3 regions of the Paenibacillus sp. FSL M8-0142 genome follow, and region 3 is predicted to be linked to each of the others. Evidence: riboswitches for the same ligand, from Rfam matches in the RefSeq annotation. Region 3 holds a riboswitch; each other region holds the start of a gene.
What was found. Region 3 has a riboswitch for cyclic di-GMP ahead of NSQ46_RS00835 (hypothetical protein). Riboswitches for the same ligand answer to the same signal wherever they lie in the genome.

Region 1: another riboswitch for cyclic di-GMP. It lies ahead of NSQ46_RS16195 (transglutaminase-like domain-containing protein); the one in region 3 lies ahead of NSQ46_RS00835 (hypothetical protein).
Region 2: another riboswitch for cyclic di-GMP. It lies ahead of NSQ46_RS16395 (amino acid adenylation domain-containing protein); the one in region 3 lies ahead of NSQ46_RS00835 (hypothetical protein).

Annotation. Positions count from the first base shown of each region.
Region 1 covers NZ_CP152008.1:3,496,101-3,500,358, reverse strand. Annotated here, with positions in the region: gene NSQ46_RS16205 (YafY family protein) at 13-945, shown strand; gene NSQ46_RS16200 (DinB family protein) at 1,010-1,546, shown strand; cyclic di-GMP riboswitch class I at 1,698-1,784, shown strand; cyclic di-GMP riboswitch class I at 1,847-1,934, shown strand; gene NSQ46_RS16195 (transglutaminase-like domain-containing protein) at 1,948-2,748, shown strand; gene NSQ46_RS16190 (collagen binding domain-containing protein) at 3,039-4,258, shown strand, end outside.
Region 2 covers NZ_CP152008.1:3,550,108-3,554,365, forward strand. Annotated here, with positions in the region: gene NSQ46_RS16395 (amino acid adenylation domain-containing protein) at 122-2,281, opposite strand; cyclic di-GMP riboswitch class I at 2,491-2,585, opposite strand; gene NSQ46_RS16400 (hypothetical protein) at 3,294-4,258, opposite strand, start outside.
Region 3 covers NZ_CP152008.1:182,744-187,001, reverse strand. Annotated here, with positions in the region: gene NSQ46_RS00855 (MFS transporter) at 1-12, opposite strand, end outside; gene NSQ46_RS00850 (MarR family transcriptional regulator) at 5-433, opposite strand; gene NSQ46_RS00845 (hypothetical protein) at 683-928, shown strand; gene NSQ46_RS00840 (aspartyl-phosphate phosphatase Spo0E family protein) at 1,047-1,268, opposite strand; gene NSQ46_RS00835 (hypothetical protein) at 1,925-2,473, opposite strand; cyclic di-GMP riboswitch class I at 2,630-2,724, opposite strand; cyclic di-GMP riboswitch class I at 2,993-3,087, opposite strand; gene NSQ46_RS00830 (FMN-dependent NADH-azoreductase) at 3,286-3,900, opposite strand; gene NSQ46_RS00825 (MFS transporter) at 3,955-4,258, opposite strand, start outside.

The DNA of each region.
Region 1 (4,258 bases), 3.3 Mb from region 3:
AGGGGAGAAACGATGAACAAAACCGAGCGCCAGTTCGCCATCATGCTTGAATTGCAGCGGAGCAAGGTGCTGCGGGCGGAAGATTTGGCTGCCCATTTCGAGACAAGCGTGCGGACGATATATCGAGACATGCAAGCGCTCAGCGAAGCCGGGGTTCCGATACTTGGGTCTCCAGGATACGGGTACTCCCTAATGGAAGGTTACTTTTTGCCGCCGGTTGGTTTTACTGCGGAAGAGGCGGTGGCATTGCTCATGGGGACGGATATGATTGAGCAGCGGCTGGATGGCGACTACAAAGCAGCTGCGAGGGCAGCTCGAAGCAAGATTGAAGCGATACTTCCTGAACCCATTCGTGAGGCCTCAGCGGATGTCCGGGAAACGATGCAGTTTCTTCATCCCGGCGGACAGGGGGAGAACGAGCTTGGACAGGTTCGGGGTGCCATTTTGGAGCGGCGGAAGATAAGGATGCGTTACCTGAAAAAAATACCGGATTCGGATGGAAAACGGATGAGCGACCGGATCGTTGCTCCATATGGCCTTGTGCTCGTCCAAGGGAATTGGATCATGATCGCACGCTGCGAGCTGCGTCAGGAGATCCGTCATTTTCGATTATCGCGCATGAGGGATGTTACGGTCTTAGAGGAAAGGTTTAACCTTCCCCAAGGATTTAAGCTGAGTCAATATCGTCCGCCTGACGATCGTAACGTTCATGTGACGATTCAAGTAAATCCGGAAATTGCCGATAAAATCACCGAGACCGCGAGCTTCTATATCGAAGCTTCTGAGCAAAGGGAACACGGTCTTCTGGTCCGCTTTCGAGTCAGACAGCCGGAAGAATTGCTCCCCTATATTCTCAGCTGGGGTGGGGACGTGGAGGTGCTGGAACCTGATTCCTTTCGTAACCGGATTCGAGAAGAAGCTGAAAAAATACGAAAACGCTACTGACACGCTGTTGTCAGGAGCGTTTTTTTATATTGGGTATATACCAGATGGAAGAGGAGATATCATGATGAGAAATACAGTAGAAGCTTTGCAGGCGTTTGAAACAACAGTAGCGGTGTATTTAAACGAGCTGGGACACCTGGAGCTGGAGGAGCTGCATATCAAGCCGAACGAAGAGGAATGGTCCATTGGGCAAATGTACATGCATTTGATTCAATCGGCTCAATATATGCATCTGCGCAATGTCGACCAATGTTTGGCCGGAAACGAAACGGCCGTCGAATCCCCTGGGGAAAAAACGGAGAGAGGCAAGGCGGTATTCGAGCTTGGAAGTTTTCCTCCTGTCAGGATACGAATTCCGGCGTCTCCGCAGTACACGCCGCAGCAGCCGACGAGCAAAGAGCAGTTAGTTGAAGGTCTTCAGGGCGTAGTGGAGCGGATGAAGCGAACGGAACCGGTTGTGCGTCAAGCAGACAGCAGCATCACGATTCCTCATCCCGGATTCGGAGCCTTAAACGCCAAAGAGTGGTTTCTGCTGGTAGAGATGCATTACAGGCACCACCTGCTGCAGCTCGATCGGTTAAAAAAGGAGCTGTCCCTCTAAGGACTCCCCTAATGGATTGATGATCAAGCGGAATTGACAAAAGAGCGTCTCAGTGGAGACGTTTTTTTGTTGTCGATCCTCGTCTATGAATCTCAAAATTTGCTTGATAGAATTAGAGATATTTGGTATGATGAACTCACATAAAGCTACTCACGATAAATGGCAAACTTGTCGAAAGGCAAGGACGCAAAGCTATAGGGCCTTCTTGATAAACCATCAATGGCAGCCAGCTACCGAACGAAGATGCTTTTTTTGTTTTTTATATGAGATTTTTATTCAATTAATTCTTTGAAAACTCTACTACGATAACGGCAAACTTGTCGAAAGATAAGGACGCAAAGCCACAGGGCCTTCTTGATGAACCGTCAATGGCAGCCTGGCTACCGAAGGGAGTTTATAGTATGCGCAACATGGTGTTGGCTATTGTAGGGTTTATTGCGTTATTCGTATTGGCTCCGGTTGTACATGCTTCCCAAACGGGAGATTGGCTGGATCTGGAGCAGCTTGATCGCGGAGTCATCGCCGTTCGCTATGACGTGAAAGCGGACGTGAAGACGAAGCTTATGATTGCAAAAGGGCAAAACAAGTATACATATACGCTTTTAGCGGACAAGCAGCAGGAGACCTTTCCGCTGCAAATGGGAAACGGTCGTTATACCATAAAAGTGCTGGAGCAGGTCAACGGTACCAAGTATAAGATCGTTCAAGAAGCGGAAGTTAAGCTTCAACTGACCAATAGCAGCAAGGTATTTTTGAACTCGGTACAAAACATCGATTGGCGTTCAAGCGACAAGGCGGCTCAGCTTGCAAAGAAGCTAACTCGGTCCGCAGACACCGACGAGGAAAAAGTAAAGTTGATCCACGAATATATCGTCGATACGATCCGGTACGACAAAGCACTCGCATCCAGTGAGCTGACGGACTATCTTCCCGATATTGACCGCACGCTGTCAGGGAAAAAAGGCATGTGTTATGATTACGCCTCTCTGTTCGCATCCATGCTGCGGAGCGTGGACATTCCGACTAAGCTTGTAATGGGGACAACGGATTATGTTGACGTTTACCACGCTTGGAATGAGGTTTACCTGAACGGGCGGTGGGTAACGATCGACACGACCGTTGATGCGGGATGGAAGAGCAAGGGTGCCGGTTTCAAAATGATTAAAGAGGCATCTCGCTATTCTGCAGCCAAGTATTATTAAAATAATTTTATAGCTAAAACCTTAAGCTTTGGACCATTGTCCAAGGCTTATTCGGGTTTTTATTCAGAAAATATTCAGAATCGGGCGTTACAATGCTAGAAGCTCAATTGGTTCTTAAGGAAAATACAGGCACCAATGTATCGTGCGCCAAATAAAAGTATGCGGAGGTGATGGACGAACAAATCTCTTATCGGCATATGATCCGAGAGATGGTTGGCTCGATTTGCGCACGCGAAAGCGACATCGGAACCAAATATATTGAGGGTAATGGAGAGGCTGAGGGAGAGATCATGAAGAAAAAAGTAAGTGGAATCGTATTGGCTCTGCTGCTTATGATCCAAACGTGGTTTGGAGGATCGGACTGGACGGTCAATGCATCGACTAATGTTCCAGAACCGGTAAGCGTGCAGGATTCAGTGTATGGAGTGACGGATGATGTTTATGGCCCGTCCGAATCAGAAATCAATAATGATAGCATTTTAACCAAAGTTGTGTTAACCGACATGGATGGCACCGTCATTGATGCCGTTTATAATCCGGACAGCAGCCTGGATATCGGTGCAGCCGTTAATCTAGGCTACGAATGGGAGCTGCCGAACGGTCACAACTACAAAAATGGAGACTCATTTACCTTCGAGCTGCCGCAGCAGTTTGAAATCTTCACGGAGATTGACTCACCGCTCGTTACCGGTCAAGGTGAAGTTGGCCGTTTTACGGTGGACCGAAACGGCAAGGTTGTGATGACCTTCAATGATTACGTGGAGAGCCATTCCAACATCAGCGGCAAGCTGGAAATTCGCACTGAATTCAAGAAGGAAGTTCTAAAAGGAAGCACCGAAATCATTATTGCTATTCCGATAAAGGGCGGGGTTCAGACCGTCATCGTGAACCTGAAGCCGCAAGGCGGAAAGCTGATCGAGAAGCAAGGGAAAGCGATTGGCAAAGATCGGATCGATTGGTCGGTTCAGATCAACAAATCGTTAAATAAAATCAAGCACGCAGTCATCACCGATGAAATGCCTGAAGGCTTGGAGCTCATCGCGGATTCCGTAGAGGTATACAACCTGCAGGTTAACGGTGACGGCTCAGCGGTTCTTGGCGATCAGCTGGATGCCGGCAAGTACACCGTCCAAACAGGCGGTGGCGGCAAACTGGAGCTTGCATTCTTGGACGAGACGATCAGCAAAGCCTACGAAATTCGCTTTTCGACGAAGCTTGTCGGCGAACAGTCCCGTTTTGAGAACACCGCTGTTCTAACTGGCGACGGGATGGAAAATGCCCAATCGACGGCTACAGTAACAGTAGATCGCGGCAGTTTCTTGGATAAGACATATAGCCAGGACAAGGACACAGGGATCATCACTTGGACGGTGAAATACAATTTCAACGAGAAGAAGATTCCGAGCGCTCAAGCCATCATTACAGACCAAGTTAGCGAGAACCATTCCTGGATTGCCGATTCGCTGAAGGTGTATAACGGGGATTCGAAGGATGCCAGCGCTTTGGTATC
Region 2 (4,258 bases), 3.4 Mb from region 3:
GGTGCTGACTGTACATAAAGGATCGACGGATTTGGTCAAATATGCGGTCTCGATTTGCTCGGCATCCTTGTCCAGCCAAATCTTATTAAGCATTTGCTTTCGATTCATTTATCGCTTCGTGTCAGTTAACGAGCATCGGACGAAGAAAATCAGGGTCCGGCAGAGCTTTTTTATCGACTTTCCCGTTAGGGGTGAGCGGCAAGCTTTCCACTTGTACTACAAGAGAGGGCAGGAAATATTCAGGTAAATTTCGGGCTAAATACGCCATCACTTCCGTTTCGGACAACACCTGTTTCGCAACAAAATACGCGCATATTATCGGATTTCCACTTCTGTCGGCTTTGATGGCTACCGCGGCTTTCGAGATTCCATTGTGTTCCAATAGCCGAGTCTCGATTTCTCCCGGTTCCACTCGATACCCTCGGATCTTCACTTGATCGTCGATTCGCCCGATCATTTCGATATTGCCATCCGGCAGCCACATGGCCAAATCCCCCGTTCGATATAACCGTTCCCCAAGGAGCGGATGTTCCACAAACTTGGCTTCTGTCAATTCCAGCCGGTTCACATACCCCCGTGCGATACCGTCTCCTCCGACGCAAAGCTCTCCCACTACTCCGATCGGCTGAAGATTTAACTGTTTATCAAGAATATAAGCGGAGGAATTGCATATTGGTCTGCCAATTGGAATGGCGGATTCGAATTCACGTTCGATCGGGAAATAAGTGGAGAACGTCGTGTTTTCCGTCGGACCGTACATATTGATCATCCGCAGATCAGGGCACCTCTTCCTTACGGCATTTACGTACTTCGGCGATAACGCTTCTCCGCCGATTAGCAAGGTGTCTACCGTACGAAAGATGCCCGGATCCAGTTCGGCCAGATTATGGAACTGAGCCGTAGTCAGGAACCAAGCCGTAATAAAGTGGTCGATGATGGTTTCCTTCAATTTGCGAATGTCAAATGAGTCCGTGTCATTCATCAAATACAAGGTAGATCCGTTCAAAAGGGATCCCCAAATTTCAAAGGTCGACGCATCGGATGCAATTTTACCGGTTTGCAAAATTCGATGCTCCTTGGAAAAGTTGAAATAATTGGTATTCTTGACCAGGCTTACGATGTTGCGATGCTCAACCATGACCCCTGTCGGTGTCCCCGTTGATCCGGAAGTATAGATGATATACGCTAAACTTTGCGAGGTTACAGCAGATATCGTATGGGAACCGTTGTCGAGGTTTTGCTGCGCGTTGTCCCAATAAATTACTTTTCCTTTAAATGCAATGTCAGGCTTCCAACTGGAAGGGGCCAGCAAAAATCCCGCCTGACTGTCCTCGAGCATATATTCGATTCTTTCACGCGGAGAATCGGCTTCGATGAGCATATATGCGCCGCCCGCTTTCAATATGGCTGTAAGCCCGACAATCATGCTGACAGACCGGTCCGCGATAATGCCAACGACGCTCTCCGGCCTAACGCCGTGACACTGCAGTGCTTTTGCAAGCTGATTCGCGTGTTCGTTCAATTCCCGATAGGACATCCGATGCTCCTCGGTCATGACCGCCGGGCGATCGGGGTTTAAGCGCACCTGCTCCTCAAACAAGTAATGGACCGTTTGGCCGGAAGGATAGTCCGTCTTAGTTCTGCTGAAAGCCTGAATCTGTCTCTCCTCTACTTCCGACATCATGCGTATGTCGGCAATCGCATTCTCGGGGAAATCAAACACTTCATGCACAATTCGGCTCAAATGGCCGCCCATCTGCTCGATCGTTTCTTTTCTGTACAACCGGGCCGAATATTCAATGTGCATCATGATAGATTCCTTCTTAAAAGCCGTCAAAGCAAGCTCAAACGTCCCCAACTGATCGGATTCATCTGGAGTGGTATTGGCACTTTGCCAAGTAAAGGCCGCTTTGATGAACGGATTGCCGTTCAGATTCTTTCGCATATTCCGATCCTCGAGTGCTTGCATCGTGGTATGCTTGACCTCTAACAGAAACTTACCTAATGGCTTATGTACAGTAGGAGAGTAACGTATAGGAAACATCTGTCTTTCCAACAGATACCCGATTACAGGATCATCCTCGCCGGTATATTTGGCAAGCAGAATCGCATAACAAGCCATAAGTGCCATATCCACAGTTATTCCGAAATTGAACGCCAGTTCATGGAGTTTTCGGGTCGTTGCAAAATCAAGGGAAAAACTAACCCGGTTTCTTTCATCGTTGGTCCATCCCCCTCCTGGCAATTCCTCAATTGTTACTTCACTTGTCGTTTGTTCCATGACCATCTACCTCCCGGATTATCGATTCATTAATGTCTGATTGTTAACGAACAGAAAAATCCTCTTAGCATTCTGTAATGAAATAGCGTCCCCCTTCAACACCAGACTAGTTTTTTTGTTATAGCGAAGCTGCCGTTGTTTTTTGGAACGTCAAAAAAACCCCTTTCATCAATTCAAAATAATGAATAAAACGGAGGTTTCCCGTTGTATTCGGCAACTGGCTGGCATTGCGGTTGCAGTAGGTCCCGCATTAGCCCCTATAGCTTTGCGTCGCCACCTTTCGGTGGGTTTGCTATTGTCGTACAAAAATAGTATTTAATTTGTAAACCATGATTATATTATGTATTCGATTTACATTTACTGTATCTTGTTTCCAATTGAAAATCGATAGGTCTTTTGTTCAATATTGTGTTTCAAGAATGGTTTTGATGATATTGATAACCATCATATAACTCTAGGTCGCGATAGTTAATTTTTACTAATTTTATCTGTGCACCGTTTTCACTAAACTTCACCTAACTATGTATTATCACTATTTTTAACAGAAGACAGGGATACGTTATTACTAATAAAATCGATTAAGAACAGAGGCTTACACACGTTTTTTGTCCCTCGGCATAATTCCACAAATTACGCCATTACCCTAATAGAATCGGTATTCATTGTCCTAAATCCCTGTGTATTCTTCTGTTGTTACTTGGATATTGGACGATGGTTAATCAAGACAATAGTTCTATTTTTCAATGTCGAACCTATATCCATTGCCCTAATTACGACAACGGAAATCATTAGAGTCAATAACTTTTGTCGCTTGTCCTCCGGGACTAAAATACCGTTTTATAACTAATAAGGACAACTCCCATCCGACGCGAAAACTTCCATAATTTCAACTCGTTTGGTAATTCCATTCTTCAAGTTCGCTGTCTAATGGATCACTGGGATCACTGGACAATAAAGCAAAGAGCCGTTGTCCAGGACAACGGCCTCATATTGCTATCTGTCATGAACAGTTTTAAAAAGGTCCGGTTATTTTCACCTTGATTTTATTAGATTCAACGGTTACCCCGTTTAATGTAATACGGATCGACAACTCGGCTTGCCCCGGTTGCTTGGCGATAATCTTTCCTTTTGGGTCGATCTCCGCCTTATCCGGACGGCTGCTCACATACTCAATGTGAGCGCCGGATAACTCCTTAGTCTTTCTTCCTCTCTCAAGAAAGACTTCGTAGGAATAACGGACTTCATCTCCAGGGTGAAGCTGGAGCGATTCGGCCTCAAGCTGCACTTTGTCTAGTTGTACGACTAAATTAGGGTCGCTGTACTTCATCAGCTCGCTGCCGTATTTGAAATACAAGTTGCCAAAGTCGTCCTGTGCCAGCTTTTCCGCATTGCTTTCCAACAAGATGGAAAGTGCTTTGCTTGCTGCATCGATTTTGAAGAGCTTGCTCGTGTACGTACGGTCGGCAACATATCCCGTAAAAATAGTCCCATACACGTTGCCGTCGGTTCCAACGGTCAAGCGGGGATTGCTGTGCGTATAATCCGCGGCTGGAAACAGGTCGTTGCTGTAAATAACTTCTCGGCGCTCCGGATCATAAATGAACAGAGCCCCTAATGCCATTCCCCAAACGTTACCGTCCGGCCCCCATATCAAAGACGTTACTGCTTTTTTCCCCGGAACAGGCACCTGTTCCAGTTCTACCCGGCCGGATGCTGTATCGTATATGGCAAGCTTTCCCTCTCCGCCGGTCATGGCGCCTGTGCCCATGAAGAGCTTTCCATTTTTGTAAAGCAGCGAATTGATCGAATGGCCAGCAATGATGTCCCGTTTCACATCAAACTTCCCGGTATCCGGGTTGTACACGGTTAGAGCACCGCCTGTTTTGCCTGCAATTGGATAGGAACCGATGTATAGCAGGTTTTCTTCCTCAACCCCGAGCATTGCTACAGGCCGGTCTTGCTCCAAACCCAACTGAC
Region 3 (4,258 bases):
CAAGTTAATCACCTTTTCTTATAATGTTATCCCTGACTGTCTCCATGACACGGATGACGCTGGCTTGTTCCTCAGCGGAGACACCTTCCATAATCTCCATCTCGTAGTCATCGAATAATTGACGAATCTGCAACGCGACATCGATGCCCTTACTTGATAAACGGATTCGCTTCTCCCGCTTGTCCGATGCCGGGATCTGCTCCACATAACCCAGCTTGATCAATGCGTTCACCGTTCTAGTCACCGTGGGCTTCTCTACATACAAAACTTTGGACAATTCCACCAAGGTCATCGATTGGTTCGCGTCCAGATAATACATGATCGACCACTGGGCATAATACAGCCCAAAAACCTCGAGCCGCCGGTTCAGTTCATTGACGAACGGGCGGTACAGTCTGAAGTACTGCTGAAAAAAATGTCGGTGGGTGCTCATGGGGAAACCTCCATCCAATTGGTTACTCAAGGTAACTATTTGATTATAGAGTAGTGTTCCGAAAATGTCCAGACATAATGTCTGGTATTCTGATCCTTTTACTCGACGATGCATCAGTTCACCTAACAATGCCCATCGACCGTTTTTCAACACAGGTTATTCAGAATATATTCAGATTTATATGATTTAATTGGTATATTCCATCCGTCTTCTAGACAGATATTACAGGATTTGTGTGGTGAGGATGAATTGACGTTATCGGAAATACAACAAGAAGCGCTGGAACAGGCCAAGAAGCATGGGAGACTTGTCCGCTGGAAGAAAGGCGGATACTGGACGTATGATGGTGTCTTGACGAAGGCAAGCGGTGATTCGCCATCTGTACCCAACTTGGAATGGTATTGCCGAACCAATACGATTTTCGCGCTTGTTAGGCGCGGGTACATTACAATGGATAATTGGAGCAGCTGTTCGCTCGTACAGAAAAATGATTGAATCCAAGCACCTGACTTGAAATGGCTTCCCTTAAAGCTGGAAGCACCATATCTTTAAGCAAATAACCCCAGAAGGTCGAGAATCGACATCCGGGGTTCTATTTTTTATGGAGGACTTATTACTCATGGCTTGGTTTATTTAACTTTGCGCACTTTCTATTGATCTCTTCCTCATGGCTTTTTAATTCCATGTAACGGACAATCAGCTTATCGAACGACTGCGAAAGTGCGACAACATCTTGATGTACGAATTCAAGACTGCCGGCCATTCGCTCAAGTTCCCTCCTGAGATATTCGAGCTCGTCGGATACATGCTTCAGTTCGTTCTCTATAGAAACCATCACATCCACCCACCCCCGTCGTAGCAAGTGATTTATGACAGCTGCCAACGTTTTTGCGGCAAACCTTCTCAAACAGAGAGTTGATCGCTCATTCCTAAACGAACAAACCGTTAAAGCATGCTCCTCTTCATGAAATGTTGAAGGCTACCCGATTCAGTTTCTGCAGCGGCGTCAGGTCAGCAGGGTTATCTAAAATAAACAGTTCCCTATTCAATCGTTGTCGCATGGCGGATCAGAGGTTTCCGTCGTATTCGGCCAATTGCAGGGATCGTGGTTGCATATGAGCGTCCACAACAGCCTCTGCAGCTTCGCGTCACCACCCTTTCGACGGGTTTGCGATAGATTGTACGAATTATGAATTAGGTTTAAATTTTAACTATCTGTCATCAGTGGCTTGCCTATAATTATAAAATTTTACTTTAATAAATAAAATACCCATAATTGGGTAATTAGTGCTTATGTATTGCCTATATCTTCATGTAAATTTTCTTAGGAATGCCCCTTTATGATTGACTCTCGTTTTGGCGTATATCTTTTTGATGAAAGTACGGACCGTGCTTTGACTGATTCCATAAATATCCGCAATTTCAGGCACGTTTTTATTTTCCAGCCATTCGTAGGCGATTTCTTTCTCGCGGTTTGTTAATTCATATTGGTCAAAGAGTGAGTAGGTCAGCTCTTTTTGTAGCATGGGATCCTTTTGGGGTAACTTTTTCTTCAATATTTTTGGCCAGATGTTCAATGAGGGGCAGTACAAATGTAACCTCGTGAAAGTAATGAAAACAGAGGCTGAGGTAGCCTATAATAACATGATTTATTCGTATTGGCGTGCAAACGCAGGACAGCTCTGCAAACAATTTATTGCTGTGCTCGGCGCCGATTACGACTGAGACCGATTGATTTTCCATGGATAACGCAATGGCATTGATTCCCGCCTTGTTCATAGCAGAAGATGTTCCGATTTTCAAATGATTTCTTTCAAAATAACCTTTTAACAGCTCCGTCCCGCAATAATCGATAACGGTTCCCTCTGGGTCCGCAATCACAAATAAATAAGGTATAGACAGCAAATCGTTCATATTCCTGGTTTCCTCTTGCAACAGATACAGGATTTCTTTTCGCTCGATCAGCCTTTCTTTAATTTCAGAGATGCTGAGGATATTAGGAAAATGATCGTTTACTTTCAGCAATGTTCTTTGGCCCATTATTTTCCCTTCTTCCTTGTTAAGAATAAGTGATTAATAATGAAATCGATCTCCTATTTATCGCCGCTGTGAAGATTCGGTAGCTCTTAGCGAAAAATAAAAAACCTCCATCCATGAAGATTACCATAGCAAAATAGGACGGAGGCTTCCGTCGTATTCGGCAACTGGCTGGCATCACGTATCTTAGCAGATTCGCATTAGCCCCTATAGCTTTGCGTCGCCACTTTTCAGTGGGTTTGCTATTATCGTACGAAACGATTCGATTGGTTTGCTGTCAAAGACGCTGCCGCATGAATATTCCTTGTTATCCGCTGAGAGTTGAACTGCTGTAGTTATACCGCGCTGCGGGAAATCATGTTCCGCATCATTCACCTCCTTTCAGGCAATTGACCGTAACTTTTAAGGAACAGGCAGTTACTGCAGGAGCCTCCCTATAAAAATTTGTGAACAACAAATAGCCTCCGTCAGCTTGTAGACATAGGTAGTAACTAGCAAGAAGTGACGGAGGCTTCCGTCGTATTCGGCAACTGGCTGGCATCGCGGTTCTATGCAGAACCCCATTAGCCCCTATAGCTTTGCGTCGCCACTTTTCAGTGGGTTTGCGATTATCGTACGAACGATTCAATTGTCGAAAGATACAACATATAGTTCTGAATGAATGACCTAATCAAACTATAACTTACATTGTTTTTCATTGAATATAGGCTTCATGACTCAAATTCCCGACAATTACCTGCTGAATTTTGTAATTTTTTGTCACAAAGTAACTAGCAGAGCGTGTAATATGTCAAAATAACCAGCTTCTCCATGATTTAAAAAAGCTTTGCCGCTTCGGCTGCCCGCCGAAGGCCTTCCTCAATGATTTCCTCGCTTCGATCCCGGAATTGATTATGCCCCTCAATGATAATCGTAGTAATGTCGGTAATCCCGAACACGTTGAGATGATTTTTTACGAAGCTGACCGCCATCTCGGATGGATCGCCCTCCGCATAGATCCCGCCTCTAGCATTCAGCAGTGCTGCTTTTTTGTCACCCAACAGACCGACCAAGCCCTGCTCCGTATATTTGAACGTTTTACGCGGATGATGCATGTAGTCCAGGTAGGCATGCAGCACTGCAGGAACCGTCAGATTCCAGAGCGGGAAGGCAAACACCAATTTGTCGGCGGCAAGAAATTGCTCCAAGTGCCGGTTGACGATGTCCCGAACGGCCTGCTCTTCCTCCGAAAGCTCCATGCTCATGGCTGACTTGAAATTCCCGCTAATCATAATGTCGTCCAGAAGGGGAATGCGTTCCCGGTACAGGTCGACCTCAACCACCGCATCATTCGGATGTGCCTCGCGGTAGCTATTGAAAAATGCGTCGTATAATCTGCTTGTGACGGCCCCTTGGCGGTTGTTGGCTTTAATGAATAAAGTGGTTGTCATTAGAATCTCCTCCTATATTTTGTAATCAAAGTGAATGGACTCAAAGCTGCGATATCAGCTTCCCGCCGCTCTTATATGACCGTGCTCCGTTTTCCCGAACCTTAGGGAATAGAAAATCAGCATGGCGAGCAGCAGCCCGGCTAGCACCAGATAAATATTGCTGTAAATTTGTCCCTTGGCATAGGCATACAAGGGGTTCCACGATACCCCGGAGCGGATATCCAGCATTGTTCCGTACACACCGGAAGCGATCCCGGCCGAAATAAAATTCAGCATCTGCATCAGCCCCATTCCGATGCCGGCCTGCTCTTTCGCTAAGCTGAGGGAGACGGAATTGGATAGTGCAATCATCCCGAAC